4 regions of the Sporosarcina sp. FSL K6-1508 genome follow, and region 1 is predicted to be linked to each of the others. Evidence: riboswitches for the same ligand, from Rfam matches in the RefSeq annotation. Region 1 holds a riboswitch; each other region holds the start of a gene.

Region 1 (5,702 bases):
TTTCGATCCCCGCGAAGCTTGGCCACTTCTGTCTCTACTTCCCGTTTAACCTCATGTAAATTCTTTTTATCCACTTCTATAGCTAACAGCTTCATTTCTTGTTCTTTATCCTTTAACTGTTCTACTGCATTTTGATAGGTAATGGCTACAGTTCGGAATTGACTTTCGGCTTCTTTCAGCCGTTCTTTTTCTGCCTCAAGCTGTTCTTTTGAAACAGTTGCTTCAATTGTTTTATGAGATTTGGCGGGATGTTCTTCGCTTCCACATACCGGGCAAGATTCACCGTCATTAAGAGACGCAGCTAACATAGCTGCTTGGTTATTCAACCAGAGTTGTTCTACTCGATCGTATTTCTTTTGACATACTTCATAATGCGCTTCCTTGTCGCTCTTTCCTTGTTCCAATATGTTCATCCGATTTTGAATGACGTTGAATTCATCCAGTACTTTGCATTTTTCATTTACCACATTTAATTGATCGATACGTTCATCATACTGAACAAGTCCCGCTTCAACCGTCTCGATTTTCAATTTCATACTTTCCACGTTCTTGGTTTCTTCTTCTGTTTTTCTAGCGGTTATTTCTAGTTCTTTTCCCAGAATATTATTTTCTTTTTTCATCAAATCAAGAGCAGCTTTTTTTGACGCTAAACTCGAAACTTCTGGTAAATAATCTTTTAGACGAATCAAGCTTTCTGCCAGTTGGTCACGGTCTTCTTTTCTTTCTTCTTCAGCTCTAAAACGTTGTCCGGCAAGTTCCATCTTCTCTGTTGCAATCTGGACTGCTTCCTGGGCTCTTTTAAGATCAACAGCTTTTGAAACAGTTTCTTCTTTCAATGCCTGAAACTGCATCTCGATTTCTCCAATTGAAACGGCCCGCTCTGCATCAGCCAGCTGCTGTTCTTTTCGTTCCATAGTCGGCAACTGTTCCGCTAACCCATTTAACGTAAATTCTTTTTGACGCAATTCAACAAAACGTTCATTCACACCTTTCGCGGAGTGGTACGTTTCTTGCATTTTGGTATGCTTTGCATAGACGTCGTCATAAGTCTTTTTAACAACAACCGTCTTTTCTTGATAAAATACAAGTTCTTCTTCTAACCCTTGAACGACTTGATTCACATTGTAATGTTCATTCGCCAGGACAGTAAAGACCGATGACTCACGTTCCGGCAGTAGGGAAGTTATTTGGCTAATATGCCCCTCGCTCTGTTGCATCTCTTTTGTCAATATCAGCTGTGCATTGTCTTTTTTCTCTTTCAATCGTTCTACAATTTCACGGTACTGATCTGTTTTAAATATTTTCCGCATGATTGTTTCTTTGTTTTCTGTATCCGATGTTAGAAACTTCCGGAATTCTCCTTGCGGCAACATCACAATTTGACTGAATTGCGCCTGTGTAAAACCGATCAGTTCCTCCGCCTTCTTATTAATTTCAGATACAATCTGTCTTTCAACTAGTGGTACTTCCCCGTCTGCCGTAAGTTCATAGAACTCGCATCGCGCGGTCGTTTCAGATTTATTCCCCTGTTTCACATATGGAATTTGCCGCATAATCCGATATGTCCGATTATGAATGTCAAACGTCAGCTCAACGGTCGTTTGAACTGCATCGTCAGCGAAGTCACTTCGCATCGCACGGTTATCCGTTCGGTCTTCTCCGCTCGCCTGACCGTATAGCGCAAAACAAATACCGTCAAAAAGCGTCGTTTTCCCTGCACCTGTTGCACCCGAAATGACGAATAGCCGATTGTCTTTCAATTCCCTGAAATCGACCGTTTCCATCCCTTTATATGGTCCAAATGCTGTCATTATTAGTTGGATTGGTCTCAATGTCCTGTCCCCTCCTTATGCATAACTTCATGGAGCACTTCCGCAAAAAGAGTTTCCGTTTCCGTGTCTGGCGCTTCGCCTTTCATCTCATCATAAAATGCTTTAAATAGTGCTAAATCATCATGCTTCACATGTTCCATCCGTTGTTCATCCCTCGAATTTGCAGTCTGTATAAACACTTTACGCTCAACATGCATCGCATTCGGATAGACCGACCGAACTTTTTCCATGGGGAATAAGACCGGTGTCTCATCCAATAGTTTGACGAATACGTAGTCCTCACTCACCGTATGTAATAAAATATCTTCCATAATCCCTTCAACTGTCCGCATATCGTGCTTCGGTTTCAACGCACGTTTTTCAACAACAACTTGTCCTTCCGCATCAAGTTCAATAATTAAAAAACCTTTGTTATGGTTTTCTTCTGAAATCGAGTATTTCATTGGCGATCCTGCAAACCGCACCGTTTCATTTAACACATAATGTGCCTGATGCAAATGTCCAAGTGCTGTGTAGTGAAATGGTTCGAAAAGATGTGCCGAAACGTATTCTGCTCCGCCAATTGCCAGTGGCCGTTCCGAGTCACTCGTATTGTCTTCACTTTCCCCGTGAGGTGTCACAAACGCATGTCCTACAAACACATGTCGTGCACCATCTGCCATTTGTTCACGAATTCCAGCTATCACTTTTTTCATTGCATCATTATGATTCACGATTGTTTCATCACCATATAAATGCTTTACAATCGATGGATCTGCAAACGGTACGAGATGAAAATGGACTTCTCCGAATTCATCCGTTAAAACGATCGGCTCTATTTCTTTCGTCATTTGACCGGCAATATGATAACCATTCACTCGCATCAATCCGCTTCCAAAATGGAGGCGTCCTGGGCTATCGTGGTTACCGCTAATTGCAAGGACAGGTGTCTCAAGTTCCATGGTGATTTTTCCGAGCACTTCATCGAGTAGTGCAACCGCTTCTGTCGGGGGTACCGCACGGTCATATAAATCGCCTGCGATAACGACCGCATCCGGCTTCTCTTCTCTAATTGCCTCAATGAATTGATCAAGGACATAACGCTGTCCGTCCGTCATATAAATCCCTTGAACGAGCTTGCCTAAATGCCAGTCCGCAGTATGAAAAAATTTCACTTCAATTTCCCCTTTCAATGTTCTTTCTCTCTACTTTACAGGATAATTCCGTAAAAATGAAACATACATTCCTTTTTACTTTTTCCAATGTTAAGGTTGACCTTCTAATTTTAGTATGCCTATAATGACAATGAGTCCAATTTCATATGATCCACCGCTAGGGGTGCTCTAACAGAGCTGAGAGAGGCATGTGCCTTGACCCTTATAACTTGAACTGGTTAATACCAGCGTAAGGAAGAGGTGCTGACACAATAATTCTGCCGGTCTGTTTTCCGGGACACTGTTGTCTGTCTACAACCCACTTCTTCTTCAAGGAGTGGGTTTTTTGTTACGTTTATTTAATTGGATAAAATCAAAGGGGGAGTGTTTTAGTTATGAAGTTCACCGAACGATTACTTGAAAAGACGTTACCAATCTGGAGACAGAATCATAGCCATCCTTTCGTACAAGGAATTGGCGATGGGACGCTTGATCCGGATAAATTCAGGTTTTATATGGTACAGGATTACTTGTATTTGATTGATTATGCAAAACTATTTGCGATTGGGGCTGTAAAAGCCGACGACTTGGAAACGATGGGCAAATTTGCGACACTACTCGATGGGACGCTGAACAAGGAAATGGCCCTGCATCGAAGCTACGCGCTGCGGTTCGGCATTTCTGAACAGGAACTTGAAAATGCTAAGCCGTCACCAATTGTTCTTGCCTATACGCACTACATGTTACACGTCTGTCAAAATGGAACCGTTGCGGAAGTGATGGCTGCTCTGCTTCCTTGCGCATGGAGTTACTGGGAAATCGGTAAGGAGCTAAATGCTATTCCAGGTGCTGCCGATCACTCGTTATATGGCGATTGGATTCAGATGTATTCTTCGGATGAATTCGAGGAACTTGCGGGCTGGTGTATTGATTTAATGAACAAATCAACAGAAGGAAAACCGGAGCATGAACTGTTAAAGCTCGAGGAGATCTTCCTCAATACAACTCGTTATGAATATATGTTTTGGGATATGGCAAATACAAAACAAATGTGGCCTGGAGTTGAAATGATAAATGCTATCGTTTGACGGTGTTTCATTCACGTACCAATCAGGCAACAGCATACTCGATAATCTGTCATTCAACATTCTTCCCGGTGAGTTTATTTCGATAATTGGTGTTAGCGGTTCCGGTAAAAGCACGATTTTCCGTCTTGTAACCGGATTAGATGAACCCTCAAACGGTACCATTTCTCTTGAAGGGAATCCAAATACTCAGCGCCTCGGAAAGGTCGGCTATATGCCCCAACAAGATTTGCTACTGCCTTGGCGAACCATTTTAGAAAATGCATGCCTTCCACTTGAAGTAGCCGGATTAGATAAGAAGGCCGCCAAGGAACAAGTACAACCATTATTACAAGAGTTCGGCCTTGGTGGAACAGAGGATAACTATCCAGAAGAACTTTCGGGTGGAATGAAGCAGCGCGTCGCTTTCTTACGCGCTGTTCTTTCTGGCAATTCCCTCCTATTGTTGGATGAACCGTTTTCAGCACTCGACGCCATCACCCGACTGGCTATGCAAGAGTGGCTCATCAATCAATGGGAAAAGCGCAAATCAACTGTGCTTTTCATCACACATGACGTAGAGGAAGCACTGTTTCTGTCAGATCGTATTTTTCTGTTGCAAAACAAACCTGTCACTTCTTTCGTGGAAATCGAAGTGCCTCTTGAAAGACCTCGACTAAGAAACGATTTACATCGCGCTGAAATGCTCCAGCTAAAAGAACTGCTTATCGGCAAGCTTAGAAGTGAGGTAACGCTGTGAAAAATACGACATCCTTAGTAATTATTTTAGGATTTCTAAGTATCTGGGAGTTGAGCGCACGCCTTTACGGTAAAGCGTTCATTCTACCTTCCCCTATTCAAATTTTTATACGTTTTTGGGAACTGAAGGAAGTATTATTGTTGAAACATCTGCCGGTTACTTTGATGACGATTGTTATCGGCTTAGCCATTTCGATTATTTCAGGAACAGCAATTGCAGTGCTAATGTCTTCCCGTCCCGGCGTACGAAAAGCACTCTATCCAATTCTCATTGCATCTCAAATGGTTCCTATTATTGCACTTGCACCTATTTTTGTACTGTGGTTCGGATACACAATTTGGAGCAAAGTTGCCGTTACTGTGCTCATCACATTTTTCCCGATAACAGTGAATACATTCGATGGTTTATCGTCAGGAAAAAAAGATATAAAAGAACTCTTTTTGACGATGGGTGCTTCAAAAAAGGATATTTTCTATAAATATTCCGTGCCAACTGCCCTTCCCCATTTCTTTTCTGGAATGAAAGTCGCCGTGACCCTCAGTGTGATTGGCGCGGCTATCGGGGAATGGCTCGGTGCTCAGGCTGGACTTGGTTACTTTAGCCGGCGCATGATGACGCAGTTCGATGGTGCAGCTGTTTTCGCGCCCATCTTTGTACTGAGTGCCGTCGGAATCGGTCTATTCATCTGTGTGACCATTATTGAAAATCGAACGTTAAAATGGAGGATTAAGAATTGAAGAAAATCACATTATCACTAACAAGTATCGCGCTAATTCTATTGCTCAGCGCGTGCAATACTAATGAAAAAACAGAAAAGGTAAGTATCATGCTTGATTGGTATCCTAATGCGGTACATAGCTTCCTTTATGTTGCGGAGGAAAAAGGTTATTTCAAAGATGAAGGCATTGAACTG
Region 2 (5,702 bases), 300 kb from region 1:
CAAAAGGAATATCTAACCTGTTCAATCGCTCAAAGATCAAATCCTCATATAAAATGGATGATAAAATAATTCCATCAACCGTATTCTCAACCATGTCTTGATAGACTTCCATATTACTTCCGAAATTCTCAAAGTGTACATTTACATTAAATCCTTTTTCTTTTGCATAATTCACAATAGACGTTGTAGACTCCGCAAAAAAAGGGTTATGAAGCGGACCTGATAGTAAAGCGATTGATTTGGTTTTATTATTCACAAGTGAACGTGCGACTGAGTTGGGTCGATAATTCAATTCATTTATTGCATTCTGTACTTTATCGAGCGTTTTTTTCTGTACCAAATCGGGACTATTTAATACACGTGACACCGTTGTTTGTGAAACACCAGCATATTTCGCAACATCTTTAGAAGAAACCATAACTAATCTCCAATTCAATCTTAATTATTATGAATATAGCGTACTAGAAAAATATTGTCAACACTATTCAGATTTTTAAATTTCCTATTCCCTCATATAGTGTCATGGATTGACAAACGAGCGGATTATATTGCGTTTTAGATAAGTATTAAAAATCAATGTTGGGGGAGATTATGATGAAGTGACTACAACTAGGAGGAGAACATGAAGAATACATTTCTAATACTATTTGTGTTATTAAGTGGTTCAGTTCTGTTTTTTCTTGGCAATTCGAAAAGTCTACCTATCCCATCAGATCTTATAACGACAATGGCAATTCCGACAACTGTTGAAAATGAAGACTTACTCAGCAAAATTCAATCCTATGCATTGGCGAATGATATAAAACCAATTGATGCGACTGTTGATAAGATATGGAAAGCTATTCCAGGCTATAACGGATTAGTAATTGATAGCAAAGCAAGTTATCAAAGTATGTTGGCTGGCAATGATTTTGATGTGAAAAAACTTGTTTATAAAGAGGTTTCACCACAAGTTCATTTGGAAAATCTGCCCCCATCTCCTATTTATAAAGGTAATCCAGAAAAACCTATGGTCGCGTTATTAATCAATGTTGCGTGGGGCGACGAATACATCCCAGACATCCTGGCAACTTTGAATGATTCTAACGTCAAGGCTACATTCTTTTTTGACGGCAGTTGGGTTAAAAAGAACCCTGATTTAACTTCCATGATTAACTTGGAGGGGCATGAAATTGGAAACCATGCCTACAGTCATCCTGATCTTAAACAGCGTTCTAGGGAGGAGACAATCGTTGAATTGACAAAAACGAATGATGTCATTGAAGAAACACTTGGCATGAAGCCGAAGTGGTTTGCCCCACCGAGCGGAAGCTTTAATCAGGAAACAATTCTTGTTGCTAATGAACTCGGTATGAAAACCATTCTTTGGACGGTCGACACGGTTGACTGGAAAAAGCCAGCGACAACGGAAATGGTAAATCGCGTTTTGACAGGTGTGGGAAATGGCTCAATGGTTCTTATGCATCCTACAAAACCCACGTCTGAGGGATTAAAATCGATGATAGATGGCATGAAAGACAAAGGATACCAACTAGGTACCGTTAGTGATTTAATGAGTGAAAAACGGATTGACGCGTTTGAATAAAGAGAAGTTTTAAATTGGAAAGTCTCATTAGTAACTAAAACGGAAAGTGTTCAAGCACTATTACTCAACGAACACTACACAGACTCTTCTATAAAAACGTCTTCCAGCAGATAGAACCGATGGAAGACGTTTTAGCGTTTCTCTTATTTTTTCATATTACACCATTCAATTATAAAGAGCATAAGCGTCTTGGTAAAAGTTAGTAACTCATCGATGCTTATCTTTTCATCGACAGAATGAGCTTCTTCCAACTTCCCGGGTCCATAGATAACTGTTGGAATTCCTGCCTCACCTAACCATCCCGCGTCTGTTACTGTTCTCGACATACCGATGACTACAGGACTTTTTTCGGTTTGCTCATGACAATCTGCAAGCAGTTGAACAGCTGCATGATCCGCGTTCATTTCCAGCGCCGGGAATATTTCTCCTCGCTCTTCAATCATCGATTTTCCGCCCCAGCGATATTGAATCGGATTTTCTCGCAGCCATGGATCCGCTTTGGCTACATGGTTAAGGTGATCTTCAATTTCATTCACCACAGATTGATACGTTTCATTCGGATAAAAGTGAACAGTGATCCAAAGTCGGCATTCATCCGCAACAAAAGCCGCATGTCTTCCACCTTCTATAACTGCCGGGTTGATAGTATTCATACCCGGTGCAAACCCCGGATACTGTTTTGTCACGGCCCAGTGACGTTCCAAGTCTTGCAGTCCAGCAATCACTTTCATCATCTTCTCGATCGCACTGGCCCCCTTGACGTTACCACCTGCATGGAGCATACTCATCCTCATCGCATCATGGAAAACTTCCTTACTTTTGATTGTTATCCAGCCGGTTATTACACCACCCTGACCATGAATTTGACGATCACTGCCATCTACTACAAGCGCGAAGTCTGCCGTATAGCCTTTTTCCATACACGAAAGTGTTCCAGCTTCTCCTGCTTCCTCCCCAATGACCGTCTGGATTTGCAAATCGCCTTTAAGTTCAACACCCAATTCCCTTACTAATTTAACGGCCATTAAAGTCGCCGCCACTGCACCTTTCATATCAGAAGTTCCCCGTCCATATGCAAAGCCATCTTTCGTCGTCAGATCAAAGACAGGCACAGTCCACTCTGTTTCATCCCCCACTTCCGCAACGTCTATATGACCATTAATGATTAAGCTATTATGCAGAGTGCCATCTGTTCCTTTTTTAATGCCTATAACATTTGGATCGCCAGAAAACACATCCCAACTAGCCGTTTCGAACTTCTCTTGTTCTAAAAAGTCTTGAATATACTTCTGCACGCCAGCTGTATTTCTTGCAGGCGGACTGACAGTTGGAAATCGGACCAGATCTCCAAGCAATCGCAACAACTCCTCTTGACGTTCATCAACCAAGCTACTGATTCTCTTTTCCATTTCACCCATCCATTCTTTATCTATATTTTACTTCAGTGAAACTGTAATGGAATAGAAAACAGCCGCCTTCCATAATTGGAAAGCGGCTGTTTTCTACATATATAAAGACAGTGATTGTAGGATTTCAGCTGCTTCCCTACGCTAGTATGAACTAGATCAGGTTCGAAGGGTTTACATGTATGATGCGTCTCAGCCTAAACGGCTCCCCTAGCAGTATCTATTTAATTAGTGTTTTTTTATAATGCGTCCGTTCGTTCTTCACCCTCTGGAAGATACTTCAATAAGTCGATATCACGTAAACCATTCTTTATTTTGGTTGTGTAGCCAAGCTTTTCATTCGATAAAAATGATGCTTTTGAAGCGATCATTTCTTCTAGCAAAGGCAAATACGTCGGATCAATATCTTTCCAAAGTTTGTACGAATTTAATAAATCCTCTAAAGTCAGATGCTTGTAATCATCGCCTTTATAATCACCCAGTGGAGAAATACGGTACCAAATATCGCCGCTATCACGAAGCCAATCATCTTTTTCCGCTACAATCGCTGTTTGAACAGCTCTAGCAGCATCTAAATATTTCTGATCATGGAACTCATTGTAGGCCATGAGTAAAATGTTCATACCGCCCAACACGTGATTCATAGAAGCATGCGTCGTCACTTCCTGTGCAATTGGGAAGTAATCTGAAATGTAATAGGATTTGTCATTCACAGGGATAACATTTCCTTTACTTTTTTGCGAAACAAGTAAGTCCGCATAATTACGTAGCGGTTCTTTCGCATTTTTGATTCCAAAATCGGCACCACTATTATAGTAGAACAACGCAATTTGCTCATTAAAACGTGTATCAATGAATGGAGCAGTAATGTCGTATAGATCTTTCAAATAGGTGCTTGTGACTTCTGTTTCCCAGTACTCTTTGTCGCCTTTGAAATTCTTCAAATTAACAAAGGAGTTGTAAATTAAGTTCTCAAAATAACGATCTTCTTGCTCATTATATAATACCAGCGCTCGATCTTCTTTTAATAGAAGCAAGTTTCTTCCATAGCCTTGCCCATTATCAGGCATTGGTTCTGTCGTTGTCGCCATTTTATTGAATGCACCACCCGCAGTATACCAATTATTACGTTTTTTATAATACTTGGCTGACTCCTGCATCCAGCTCTCCATATTCTCTTCATTTGCAAACAATTGACCATCCGCATTCATATACCATTGATCTACGATGTCATCGCCTTTTGAATTCAACGTATGAACGGATAGTAGAGTAGAGCCAACTTGGGCATACGATAATGCTTCTTTTTCACCTAGTAATTGACGCATGTAGCTGTAACCCTCATCCTCATACTCCAATGACAATTGCTTCGATAAATATGACTGTCCGACCATCCGCTCTTTCACTGACCCGTCTTGCTTTACAAAACGCAGTAAGCCTGTTGGATAGGACGTTGTGTCACTGCCAAAGACATCTTCTTCATTACGTTTAATCTTGTAGCGGTCATAACGGTTTAACTCAAATGAAGCAACTTCATTTTCTTTTTGAATAACATCAACCGTTACAGCAGATTCAGTAGGATTGTTAATTTTCGAAAACAAGAAGTAATCCCCATTATCAAAAGAACGCACCGTTAGCTCTATTATTGCACCTTGTTCTCCGACATTATATGTGTAAATATTATCTCGTGAAAACGTATTATCAATTCTCGTATGATTCGTGAAAAGGATATCCTCTGCTGATCTTAAGTAAATCGGATGTTCATCAAATGACACCTTCATTAAATGAACAGTAGAGGGAATTCGAATAAAATTAGGCGACAGCTTTAAATTAGTTAACGCATACTTTTTGATGGTTTCAATGTTACCATTTTCTACAAGTCCTTGATGCAGAACCACCGCAAAAGTAGCACGGTCGACCGTTGTTTCTGGATTGAACAGACCATTCTCTGTGCCTGGCATCGTTCCGTATTTGGGAACTATACCAACACTCCCTTTATCCAATGAAGTAAGGCTTGGCCAATCGATTAGTTCACTACCTTGCAAATTGAATGCGCGTATTAATGCCGACTCCATTTGCTGACGTGTTAGAGGTTCATCCATCCCAAGCGAATTGCTTGCCACGTCTTTGATTAAGGATTCATATCCCACTTTTGTAAAAGATTGTGCAGCCTCCCCAACAGTTATTGCTACGTCAGGTCGAAACTGCATATCGCCGTAACCCTTCATGATACCCATTTCTACAAGTTGCATAACTTCATTTTTCGCCCAGTGGCTATTTGGAATATCCGTAAACTTCACGACAGTCGTGATGTCTTCTGACTTAACAGCTTGACCTTCTGCCTCGTTAGCTGCTAATACAATCGTAGCTGACATTGGCAAAGCTACTGTCAATGCTAGAGCGAAAAACAGTGTGCGTATTTTCTTCATCTTTGTTTAAAGCCCTCCTCTAATTCGAGAAATTAATTGATAAAACCCGATTTGATTTAACTCTAATTATAACACTTTTGGATACTATTTGGGGTTTCGTCAACATATTAGGAATTAGATGGATGCTAGTAGTTTAAGTTACTTGTCACAAATGACTATCAATGGACATCAAAAAAGTACTTGGTACTAACACAATTCGAAATTGTGCCAGCCAGGTACTTTTAATTACCTTTCGATTGTGAACACAGATTTTTTGGAAGTTTACTCTAGACTCTTCATTTCCAT
Region 3 (5,702 bases), 1.3 Mb from region 1:
TTCCAGCTAGATTTTCCCGTTATCAACATAATAATCGCTTGTTAAGAGAGCGATTTGAACAAGTGAATATCCATGCCTATATCTCAGTTGAAAAACAATCGCCCATTATTACAACCTTCCTTTTTCCAAATGAACAATTCGACTTTGAAGCGTTCTATTCGTTTATCAAAGACAGAGGTTATGTCATTTATCCAGGCAAGCTGACGGACGTAAATACTTTCCGCATTGGCAATATTGGTGAAATCTATGAGGAAGATATAGAGGGATTATGTGCTAGTGTGGAAGATTATATGAAAGTGGTGGCGATATGAATAAAATAGAGGGCGTTATAGTGGACTGGGCTGGAACAACAGTGGATTTCGGTTGTTTTGCACCTGTAAATGTGTTTGTTGATATTTTTAAAGACGCTGGTATTGACGTGACAATGGGAGAAGCAAGAGAGCCAATGGGGATGCTGAAAATTGATCATATCCGCGCTATGTTATCCATGTCTAGAATAGCTGTATTATGGGAAGAAAAGTATGGAAAGTCATTTAACGAACAAGATGTAGAAAAGTTATATGCGGAATTTGTACCTGCGTTGATGGCTTCATTATCAGCATATACGGATCCAATTCCTGGAGTTATAAAGGCAATTGACGTATTAAGAAATCGAGGATTGAAAATCGGATCGACAACGGGCTATACAACTACAATGATGGACGTCGTTGTTCCGAATGCGCTGGAAAAGGGGTATTCTCCAGATGTTTATATTACCCCTGATGATACAAATTCGATTGGAAGACCGTATCCTTATATGGTCTATCGGAATATGGAGCTGCTAAAACTATCGGCATCATGGAAGGTAGTAAAAGTAGGCGATACGATTTCAGATATTAAAGAGGGTGTCAACGCGGGTGTTTGGTCAGTTGGTGTCATTATTGGCAGCTCTGAAATGGGGCTGAGTTTAGAAGAATTTTCTAGCCTATCAGAAGCTGATAAAGAAACTGTGATTTCTAAAACGGAAGCTACATTTATGCAAAATGGCGCTGATTTTACGATTTCGACGATGCGGGAACTTCCGCAGCTTATAGATCAAATAAATAGTCTTATTTCGGATGGCAAGCGGCCAAATTCAAGAACAGCATTGGTGCTTGTATAGGCAGAGGAAATAACATGCGACGTTCATAACACGATCGACAGTCTATTAGTACGAAAAAATGCAGTAAATACTCTACTCTCAATTGAGACGGGAGTTTTACTGCTTTTTTTATGGTAATTTGCAGTTGGAAGTGGCGCTTGTAATTCCATGCGGAAGCTTGGTATTTTTAAAGTATCAGAAAACTGAGATGTTTTCTTTGAAGAATAAAAGGGGAATAGAGTGATAGGGATAACTACAATTATTTTGCGAAGGGGTGGAGCGTGTATGGAAAAAACAATATATATCGTGCGTCATTGCTCCGCAGAAGGACAGGCACCACACGCAGAATTGACCGCTGAAGGGATTTTACAGGCGGCGCAACTTGCGGAATACTTTGATGGTATCGAGGTGGATCGAATTATTACAAGTCCATTTTCACGTGCACGTCAAACGGGTTGGCCTTTAGCGGAAAGAAAAAATCTACATGTAGAAGTGGATAGTAGACTTGGAGAACGCGTACTGAGTTCAACTGAATTCAAAGACTGGTTGATAAAGCTGGAAGATACTTTTTTAGATCTTCATCTGAAATACGATGGTGGAGAGTCTTCACGAGAGGCAATGACGCGGGTCTGTGATGTGCTGGATGAGTTGGAAGAAGGTTCGCAAACCGTGCTTGTGACACATGGCAATTTAATGGCGTTGTTGTTGAGGTGTTATGACGAACGATTCGGCTTTGAGCAGTGGCAGGCACTGACGAATCCGGATGTGTATATGCTACGGATAAAGGATGAAGACTCTGAAGTAAAACGGGTGTGGGACTCCAAGTAAAAACAGGCCGATTGGATAGCGGCCTGTTTGTTGTATGAAAGTAGTTTTGTGTGAATCTCAACCCATTGCTAAACTAGTTGTAATGACCGCGGCGATAATAATGAGTGATCCGAAAAAACTGATCCACATGGATTTGTCAGGATTAGTAGGTCTGCTGTCAGTTTTGTGCATAAGTGGCGCCTTCTTTCAGTTTGGTATCTTTCACTATACTCTTCCCGGACTCTTAATGGAATAAACTATTTAAGGGTGATGGCTTGATTTTTTTACGATTAATTAATTGATATGGGGATCATCTTCAACGTTTCCGAGCGGGTTATGGTACACTTAACTCAAAGCTGAATATTTAAACAACCACTAGGGGAGCCTTTTTAAGGCTGAGACGTGCATGGATGCGCGGACCCTTGGAACCTGATCCGGATTATACCGGCGTAGGAAAGTGGGTACGCCCTTTATGAATTGTTAAATGGCTAGCCGCTTTCTAACGCCACCGGGAAGCGGCTTTTTAGTATAGGTAAAGGGGTGGCGAATCGGATGGTAGATGTGGCATTGACGATTGCGGGGTCTGACAGCGGCGGCGGGGCCGGAATACAAGCGGATTTAAAAACGTTCCAGGAATTAGGCGTTTTCGGTACATCGGCGCTGACCGCGGTAACGGCACAAAATACATTTGGTGTAACGGCAATTCAACCGCTTGAAACGGCTATGATTACAGCGCAAATACAGGCAGTTATGGAAGATTTCAATGTCAAAGCGATTAAAACGGGGATGTTATTTTCGGCGGAGATTATCCACGCAGTGGGAGATATGTTTCATTGGAGTGGAATTCCGCTTGTCATCGATCCTGTAATGATTGCGAAGGGGGGGGCATCGTTGCTGAAAGAGGAAGCAGTTGAAGCATTAAAGACGGTCCTCGTCCCTCTCGCAGCGATTGTGATGCCGAATATTCCTGAGGCAGAAGTGCTTGCCGACATGACAATAAAAACGGAGATAGACATAGAACAAGCGGCGAAACGTATACTGGCTTTGGGCGCAGAGGCGGTCCTCATTAAAGGGGGCCATCGGAAGGAAGCGTCCTATGCAGAGGATTTGTACATGGGGGCGGACGGAAAACGATTTTCGGTCCGCGCACCGTGGATTGATACGAAAGATACGCATGGAACAGGGTGTACGTATTCTGCGGCGCTTACGGCGTTTCTGGCAAACGGGGAAACTGCAGCGAATGCCGTTATCGAGGCAAAATGTTTCATCCATGCTGCGATTGAAGATGGACTTAAAATTGGCGGCGGCCATGGTCCGACGAATCACTGGGCTTATGGGCGCCGTACGACCAAAAGAATGGAAGGAGTTGTCGTAAATGGATAAGCAGACAGTGAACTTGTATTTCATCATGGGCACATTGAATTTGGCGGGACGCAATCCGCTGCATGTATTAGAAGAGGCACTAAAAGGCGGCGTAACGTGCTTCCAATTGCGCGAAAAAGGACCTGGGGCGTTAACGGGTAAAGAATTGAAAGCTTTCGCACTTGAATGTCAGCAATTATGTGAACAATATAGTGTTCCTTTCATCGTCAATGATGATATAGATCTTGCGATTGAAATAGGGGCGGATGGTATTCATATCGGACAGGAGGACGGATGCGTTTCGGCAGTGCGTAAGAAGGTTGGGCCGGAAATGCTGATTGGCGTTTCTACTCACAATGTAGCGGAAGCGATTGCGGCAGCTGATGCGGGGGCGGATTATATCGGTCTTGGACCAGTTTACGAGACACAGTCGAAAAGTGATACACAACCTGTTATTGGGATTGAAACGGTCAGTGAAGTGGTAACATTGCTGCCTGGCTTACCAATTGTTGCAATTGGCGGTATTTCAGAACGCAAAGCCAGTGCTGTCATTAAAGCTGGCGCCTCGGGTATAGCGATTCTTTCTGCAATTTCCGGAAGTGAAAACCCGGGAGAAGCGGCAATTCGTTTGAAAGCGGCAGTTCTTCTTTCATTGACAGGTATCGAAATGTAATGTTTAGCCTACTGTAAAATACCCCACACTTCTGAGTAGGACGGAGGCGTGCAGATGAGGAAAAAAAAGTTTGAAATACAAACTGTTTTGCATAAGCCGGATTTAATTTATTTCACTTGGAATGATATTGGAGGCACCTATAACGTTTATAAAGATGGTCATCATTTATATGAAGGGACCGTCTCGGAATTCAGCGATGGAGATTTTAAGCATGCAAAACTATATAATTATGTAATCGAACGTGTTGAAGGTGGCGAGGTTGTTGACGTTATTGCATTGCAGACGTCAGCGTTCGCTGAAAAGAAAAACAAGGAAAGCCCGCTTCAGTCGCTTGTCATGACAACAATCGTTGCGAAAACGCAAATTGCGTTATCGTGGGAGGAAATCAAAGATGTTGATGAATATGACATCTATCGAAATGGAACGTACATGAAAACGGTAACAGACAATCGTTACATCGACAGGGACTTTGTGCTGGATGAAACCTATACGTATATCATCGATTCCAAGCGTCCGCTCGTGAAGTCGGAAGAACGTTTTAACGTGTTTCAGTCAGTGGTCTCTAGTGTTTTTGGCTTGTTAAATCCGTTTTCAACGAAGGAAGAAGCTGCGATTGAACGATTTTCGGTGTCAAAAGTGATTGCAGAGCCTGTGAGTTTGCTTACGCCTATTCAAGATAGGGTCCGACTACCGAATGTTGACAGATGGCAATTCCGTTACGCTACATTTTTGAAGGACGACTGGGTGAAGAATCTGAATCCATTATCTCGGAACCGCTTTTTTAAAGGAGATGACAGAGGGTTCGATCCAAACGGAGAAAGTTATCGTACCCGTGTTGATGTTGAGCTTGCTTATGATCTTGAACGATCTCCAATGACGTTTATAAAGGATGTTGGGGCGTCCATTGCGTATAGCTCTTCGAAGCGCTTCCGGAAACAGGCTACAGCGTCACCCGATGGAATTACGTTGAAACGGACAAATCACGGGGAAAGTGAATCAGGATTTCATCTGACTCACACCGTTGGTAATCCGCTCACACCGGCACCTGCAATTGATTATGAAGTGCGGGCTGTCATGAGGCGGGATGGACCATTCGACCTGACAGGCTACCATGATCAGTCACCTCATCACGAAGTGTACCTGATGCGGGGTGTCGGGAACGATTGGCAACCTATCCACCTGTCAGAGAGCAAAGGTCTTGTATGGATGTCGGAAATAATCGCATGGCAATACTGGCGAATCTCTAATTTTGAATGATAAACAATGAGCCCTTTCCGATTTTAGTAAAAGGAAGGGTTCATTGTTTATTTTTGATTTACCAGTGAAATTTGGATAATCATAAACCGAAACAGAGAACTCAGTGGCGGAAAGATCACTTGGCCTTACGCAAACTCATACAATGCGTTTTATCGTGTTGCCGCAGGCCTTCAGAAGAATGTTGCCAACAATTATGAACAAGTCTATCATTAGTTTCAATGAAACATCCCTACTTTCTATTATTGGGATTGCTGATATTGTGCAAAAAGGTAAAGTTCAATCAAGTACCACATTTCAGCCCTTCGAAATATGGTTAACAGTCGGGGGCATTTACTTCATCATCTATCTGATGTCGGTATTTGCTAGCTTTATGGAAAGGAGATTCGAACTTAGATGACGCTGATTCAAGTAAAGAACTTAAAAAAGTCATTCGGTGAACTCGAAGTGTTAAAAGATATAAACGTTGAGATTCAAGAGCGTGAA
Region 4 (5,702 bases), 820 kb from region 1:
TACATTGTTGGACATCACGATTGTGGAATGAGCGCTGTCGATACAGAGCGTATTATAGAAAAAATGGTCCATCGCGGGATTGATGAAAACATTTTTAAAACGCTTAAGTATTCGGGTGTCGATATGGAAGATTGGCTGCATGGGTTTGGTGATGTGATTGAAAGCGTCAAGATGAGTGTCGATGCTGTACGGAATCATCCCCTTATGGATAAAAAAGTAGCTGTCCATGGACTTGTTGTCCACCCTGATACTGGAAAACTCGATACAATTGTTGACGGCTACAAATTTAATACCGTAAAATAAATTCGACCTATTTCCCGGGAAATATACAAAAGCCGATTCCTTTTTTACAGGAACCGGCTTTTTATTTTAGCTGATAATCTCCGCAATGCGCTCTTACCCTTTCAAAAATCATCCTCCACTATTGCGTAAATATAATGATCTTCCCAAACACCGTTAATGTATAGAAGTTTGCGCAACAGTCCTTCTTGGAGGTATCCGGACTTCTCCAGAACTTTTAACGAGCCGCCATTACGGGGAGACACATAGGCCTCTACCCGATGTAAGGCGATTTTCTCGAAAGCAAATTTAGTGACAAGGTTGACTGCTTCCGTGCCAATACCCCTGCCCGTTTCACGTTCATCGATTGAATAGCCTACAAAACCGCTGGAAAAAGGGAGTCTTTTGATGCTGTAAAGCGAGATATGGCCAATCAGCTTACTGGTGGCCGACTCAAAGATTCCGAAGTTATACTCTCTGCGGTCCCTCATTTGATAAATCGACTCCCTGATTTTCTCCCTTTGGACTGCTACAGTAAAATAACTGCTTTCATGCCGCGGTTCGAAAATAGACCAATATTCAATATTAGCCTTCAGCAATTTTGTAAAGATAGAGGCGTCTTCCTCCGTCAATATTCGTAAGTAACAAGTTTGCCCTTCAAGCAAAATCAATTCATATTCACCCTTTTACCGAAGTAAGTTCCAAGAACTCCTCTACATCTTTCACGCATAGTGCTACGCCTTTTGCCCAGAACTCTTGTTTTGTAATATCCTCACCAAGGTGTTTCATCGCAAGATCTTCAACACTCATAACTGCAGTGTCCCGCAAAAGCGCCATATATTTCTGTTCAAATCCTGCGCCGTCTTCTAAAGCTTTCGCATAAATGCTCAAGGAGAACAAATAACCAAACGTATACGGGAAGTTATAGAATTGCACACCCGTAATATAGAAATGGAGTTTCGAAGCCCAGAAATGCGGATGAACTGTATCAAGAGCATCCCCGTATGCTTCTTGTTGTGCTTCTGCCATTAATTCGTTCAATCTAGCTGCCGGCACAATACCATTTTTGCGTTCTTCATAGAACCTTGTTTCGAAAAGAAATCTTGCATGGATATTCATAAAGAATGCTACACTACGTTGAATTTTGTCTTCCAGCAACGCAATTTTTTCATCCTTCGTTTCCGCGGCTTTCACTGCAGCATCTGCGACAATCATCTCCGCGAATGTCGATGCTGTTTCAGCTACTCCCATCGCATATTGACGATTCATCCAATGGACGGGGCGCAGCGCGTATGAATGAAACGCGTGGCCTAGCTCATGGGCAAGTGTTGCAACATTTGACATGGTGCCACTATAGGTCATGAATATACGGGACTGTTCGGACACCGGCATACCCGTACAGAAACCGCCGGGACGTTTATTCGGACGGTCTTCCGCCTCAATCCAGCTATCTTCAAAAGCCTGACGGGAAAACGCTTCTAACTCTGGTCCAAATTCACCAAAATGCTTTAAGATAAATTCTGCGCCTTCTTGATAGGACATCTTTTTTGTCGATGCTGTTACTGGTGCATCAATATCATACCAGTTCATCTTTTCAGTACCTAGCATTCTCGCCTTCACCTTTAAGTATTCGACAAACGGCGCTTTATTTGCACCAATTGCTCCCCACATCGCATCAAGTGTTTCTTCACTCATCCGATTACGAAGAAGAGGTTCTTTTAATACCGAATTCCAGCCTCGTTTTTTGTAAACTTCCAGTCTAAAGCCAGCAATGTGATTTAAAGCCGATGCAAAGAAATCTTCTTTCCCTTCCCAAGCTTCTTCCAATGCCTCAAATGAGCTTTTTCGTACGTTTGCATCTTCATGTGAACTTAGGTTATTCGCCTGGCCTACAGAAAGTTCTTTTTGCTCCCCAGCCAATTCAATTTTTATTTTTATATCGCCGACGAGCATGTCGTATAACTGCCCCCAGCCATGATAGCCGTCGACGCTTAGTGAGGTAATTAAACTCTCTTCCTGTTCGGATAGTTTCAATTCGACTTCTTCACGCCACTCGTTCAGTACAAATGCAAACTCTTTGAGTTCGTCCGACTCGATTAACCCATTCCATGTATCCTCATCCGCTTTTGCAAGTGTTTGCCTAATTTTAAGCCCGACCGTAGAAAAGCGTGCCCCAAGTGCGCCCGTTTCACCTTGCAGTTGTAATGCTTTTTTATCTGTTGTATCTGCCGCAAGGAAACACCCGATAACAGCGCCTGCTTGCGACAGATTAAGTGCAACCTCTTTCAGGGATTCAATTAGAATTGACACTTCTTTTGCTACATCTGCTGACTTAGGAACTAGAAATGCAGATGCCGTTTCTTCTAATGAACTGAGACTTTCTTTCAGATTATCCAAGTGTGTTCGCAATTCTTGTGATCCACTTCCACCTTTAAAAAACACATCAAGATCCCACACTTCTGAATACATTTTTTGCGTCATTATAATTCCCCCTGATTCATTCTAAATTTTCCAAAAACACCTCTTGATTATAACATGAATATTCGGGAAGCGAAATATTACAATTGTGACGGAAGGTTCATACTTTCCTTCGCAGGTTCTCCCATTCCTCTGTATACTGTTCAGTAGGAGGATTTAAATATGTTTAGAATTATGATTATGATTTTTTCGCTCATTGCAGTTATCCTAGTCAATGCAGCTGCGAATATAATGCCTATCAACGGTAAAACAACTGGGGAAATTTCAAATAGCTTACCAGTGCTATTTACACCAGCAGGTTATGTATTTTCAATTTGGGCAGTTATTTACCTGCTTCTCGCTATCTGGTTGTATGGCTTCATGCGAAACAAAGCAACAGTTGAACATGCGTTATTTACCCGAAGAGCTGTCCTATTTGTGACCAGCTGCCTATTTAACATTGCTTGGATACTGCTCTGGCATTTTGGCTTTTTTGAATGGACGATTGTTGTCATTGTACTACTTCTCGTCACGCTATTGACCATTTACTTTACGTACTCTAAAAGAGATAATCATTTTTACGAAAGAGGTCCGATTGCTGTCTATCTTGGCTGGACTTTTGTCGCCACCATTGCAAACGTCAGCTATGTCCTGACGTTGCACGAGTGGTCTGGGTGGGGTCTAAGTGATCCTTTATGGACCGTTATCTACCTAACGTTTGCTACTGCGATTGCTCTTCATTTTTTGTACCATTATGCAGACATAGCATTCAACGCAGTTTTCATATGGGCATTTATTGGCATTGCAGTAAAAAATGGCGGAGATGAATTATTCGTTTCAGCTGCAGCCCTATTTCTCGCTGCCTCCATCGCAGCCTCTATTTTCTTTAGAAGAAGATCACTTACCTCTACAAAATAAAAAAATCGCCGTCCTCCAACAAAGGAGAAAACGGCGATTTTTTATTTACGCTCAAGAAGACGCGGTGCTGTAGTGAACAATAAAGACGTTACAATCGCTGCCAAAATAATTGCCGGTATCATGTAACTTGCATTATAAAGTAATGAATAAAGCCATACAGGCTGTCCTTCGGGTGCATAAGAAGCAAAGAATACGATTCCCCCGATAAAGTGGATTAGATATCGAAGAAAACCACCGATGACTGTTCCTATGACAATTGCAGTAACCATCGATCCTTTGTTACCTTTTGCTTTACTGCTTAACAGCCATGCTAGCGTAACACCAGCTACTCCGACGAGCGTATAAGCGACGAAATAATCGAGCGCCGCCTGTATAGGGTTTAATACAAATCCACCCATCAGAAGTTGCAATACACCTGATACGAACCCTGTCAGCATGCCGCCCATAATGCCCCAACGAAATGCCATGATGACAATCGGTAACATCGATAGTGTCACCGACCCACCCTGTGGCATTTTAAAACCAATCTGATCAAGTACAAATGAAATCGCACCTAAAATAGCTACCTCAAGTAAAAGTTGAAGTTTTTTCCGTTCCAATTTTATTCCTCCCCCTACCAGTTCAGCGTAGGATGTGGCCATAAAAAAAGACATCCCGGATAGATGGGACATCGAATATGTCAATTTCCATCCACATCCCTACGCAAGAATAATCTTACAGGTTCTAAGGGTCAGGACAACTTGTCCAATCTCAGCCAAAATAGGCACCCCTTGTGGTTCCAGTAATTCAGTTGTCCATTACATTGTATAAGATGGCCCCCCTTTAAGCAAGATGATTAATAAGGATGGAAAGTATCCGATATAGTAAAAGTACAATGGAGGGATATCTTTGATGAACAGTAAACTACTAGCTGCCTTATGCTATTTTAGCGTTTTTTTCGCCCCTTTACTTCTGCCTGTCATCGTTTATTTCGTTACGGACGACCGGGAAGTAAAAACCCACGCAAAACGCTCATTTGTTTCCCATCTTGTTCCTACCGTACTTCTTATTGCGGGATTAGTCATTTTTTCTTTTTCAATGTTTTCCTTTACGTACAGCATGGATGAGATGCCGAGCGGAAATTTCGGCTTTTGGCAACTAACTCCCCTTCTTTTCATGCTTGTCTACGGAATACTCTTATTGGCTATTCTTATTTGGAACGTATTTCAAGGCGTCAAAGTATTGAGATAAATGTTTACAAAACAGCCATTACGGGAAAAAGTAAGAAATGCTTTATCTAGGAGTGATTTCTGATGAAACTTGGCAGATTACTGAAAACCGCTATAAAATGGGCACCCGTCGTCTATCCGATTGTACGAAAAGTGATGTCGAAAAAAAAAGCGGCTGGTACTACAATTCCACGAAGATAAATTGAAAGCCTGCAAACATTTTTAAAGTTTGCAGGCATTTTTGTTCACCTCATTATGATATAGTATGGTATGAAAAAGAATGAACGGAAGAAAGGACTTGTGCATAATGATTGCAAAAACTGAGCAAGAAATTGAAGCGTTAAAAAAAATCGGCAAAATTGTTGCTGAAATCAGGGAAGCGATGAAAGAAGCAACCGTCCCCGGTAAAACGACGAAAGAAATCGATGATATTGGAGGACGCCTATTCGAAGAGAAAGGTGCAATCTCGGGACCCATCGCAGAGTATGATTTTCCTGGCTTTACATGCATCAGCGTTAACAGTGAAGTTGCCCACGGTATGCCTGGTTCACGCATCATAGAAGACGGAGATCTTGTTAATATTGACGTCTCTGGTTCCTACAATGGTTATTTTGCTGACACAGGCATTTCATTTGTCGTTGGTACACCCGATGACAAGAAACAGCAATTATGCGATGTGGCTAAAAGTGCTTTTGAACGTGCAATGACAAAAGTTAAAGCAGGTTCTAGCTTAAATCAAATCGGTAAAGCAGTTGAACGCGAAGCAAAAGAACATGGCTTAAAAGTCATCAAAAACTTGACTGGCCACGGTATCGGTAAAGCGTTGCACGAAGAACCTTC

Evidence for each region. Region 1 has a riboswitch for thiamine pyrophosphate ahead of tenA (thiaminase II). Riboswitches for the same ligand answer to the same signal wherever they lie in the genome.
Region 2: linked by a shared signal. The riboswitch ahead of MKZ11_RS10525 (acetylornithine deacetylase) and the one ahead of tenA (thiaminase II) in region 1 are both predicted to bind thiamine pyrophosphate.
Region 3: linked by a shared signal. The riboswitch ahead of thiD (bifunctional hydroxymethylpyrimidine kinase/phosphomethylpyrimidine kinase) and the one ahead of tenA (thiaminase II) in region 1 are both predicted to bind thiamine pyrophosphate.
Region 4: linked by a shared signal. The riboswitch ahead of thiT (energy-coupled thiamine transporter ThiT) and the one ahead of tenA (thiaminase II) in region 1 are both predicted to bind thiamine pyrophosphate.

What each region holds. Positions count from the first base shown of each region.
Region 1 covers NZ_JBBOXF010000001.1:2,389,263-2,394,964, reverse strand. The annotation lists gene MKZ11_RS11980 (SMC family ATPase) at 1-1,832, opposite strand, end outside; gene MKZ11_RS11975 (exonuclease SbcCD subunit D) at 1,829-2,986, opposite strand; TPP riboswitch at 3,136-3,239, shown strand; gene tenA (thiaminase II) at 3,361-4,053, shown strand; gene MKZ11_RS11965 (ABC transporter ATP-binding protein) at 4,040-4,789, shown strand; gene MKZ11_RS11960 (ABC transporter permease) at 4,786-5,526, shown strand; gene MKZ11_RS11955 (ABC transporter substrate-binding protein) at 5,523-5,702, shown strand, end outside.
Region 2 covers NZ_JBBOXF010000001.1:2,089,470-2,095,171, reverse strand. The annotation lists gene MKZ11_RS10535 (LacI family DNA-binding transcriptional regulator) at 1-418, opposite strand, end outside; gene MKZ11_RS10530 (polysaccharide deacetylase family protein) at 623-1,585, shown strand; gene MKZ11_RS10525 (acetylornithine deacetylase) at 1,729-2,994, opposite strand; TPP riboswitch at 3,111-3,213, opposite strand; gene MKZ11_RS10520 (S-layer homology domain-containing protein) at 3,231-5,417, opposite strand; gene MKZ11_RS10515 (hypothetical protein) at 5,693-5,702, opposite strand, start outside.
Region 3 covers NZ_JBBOXF010000001.1:1,095,111-1,100,812, forward strand. The annotation lists gene MKZ11_RS05070 (2-aminoethylphosphonate--pyruvate transaminase) at 1-311, shown strand, start outside; gene phnX (phosphonoacetaldehyde hydrolase) at 308-1,141, shown strand; gene MKZ11_RS05080 (histidine phosphatase family protein) at 1,406-1,948, shown strand; TPP riboswitch at 2,295-2,400, shown strand; gene thiD (bifunctional hydroxymethylpyrimidine kinase/phosphomethylpyrimidine kinase) at 2,480-3,310, shown strand; gene thiE (thiamine phosphate synthase) at 3,303-3,962, shown strand; gene MKZ11_RS05095 (DUF3238 domain-containing protein) at 4,017-5,219, shown strand; partial or broken gene MKZ11_RS05100 (ABC transporter permease subunit) at 5,326-5,616, shown strand; gene MKZ11_RS05105 (amino acid ABC transporter ATP-binding protein) at 5,613-5,702, shown strand, end outside.
Region 4 covers NZ_JBBOXF010000001.1:1,570,645-1,576,346, reverse strand. The annotation lists gene MKZ11_RS07715 (beta-class carbonic anhydrase) at 1-303, shown strand, start outside; gene MKZ11_RS07710 (GNAT family N-acetyltransferase) at 405-950, opposite strand; gene MKZ11_RS07705 (M3 family oligoendopeptidase) at 958-2,760, opposite strand; gene MKZ11_RS07700 (tryptophan-rich sensory protein) at 2,920-3,654, shown strand; gene thiT (energy-coupled thiamine transporter ThiT) at 3,696-4,253, opposite strand; TPP riboswitch at 4,333-4,435, opposite strand; gene MKZ11_RS07690 (hypothetical protein) at 4,546-4,884, shown strand; gene MKZ11_RS07685 (hypothetical protein) at 4,947-5,063, shown strand; gene map (type I methionyl aminopeptidase) at 5,170-5,702, shown strand, end outside.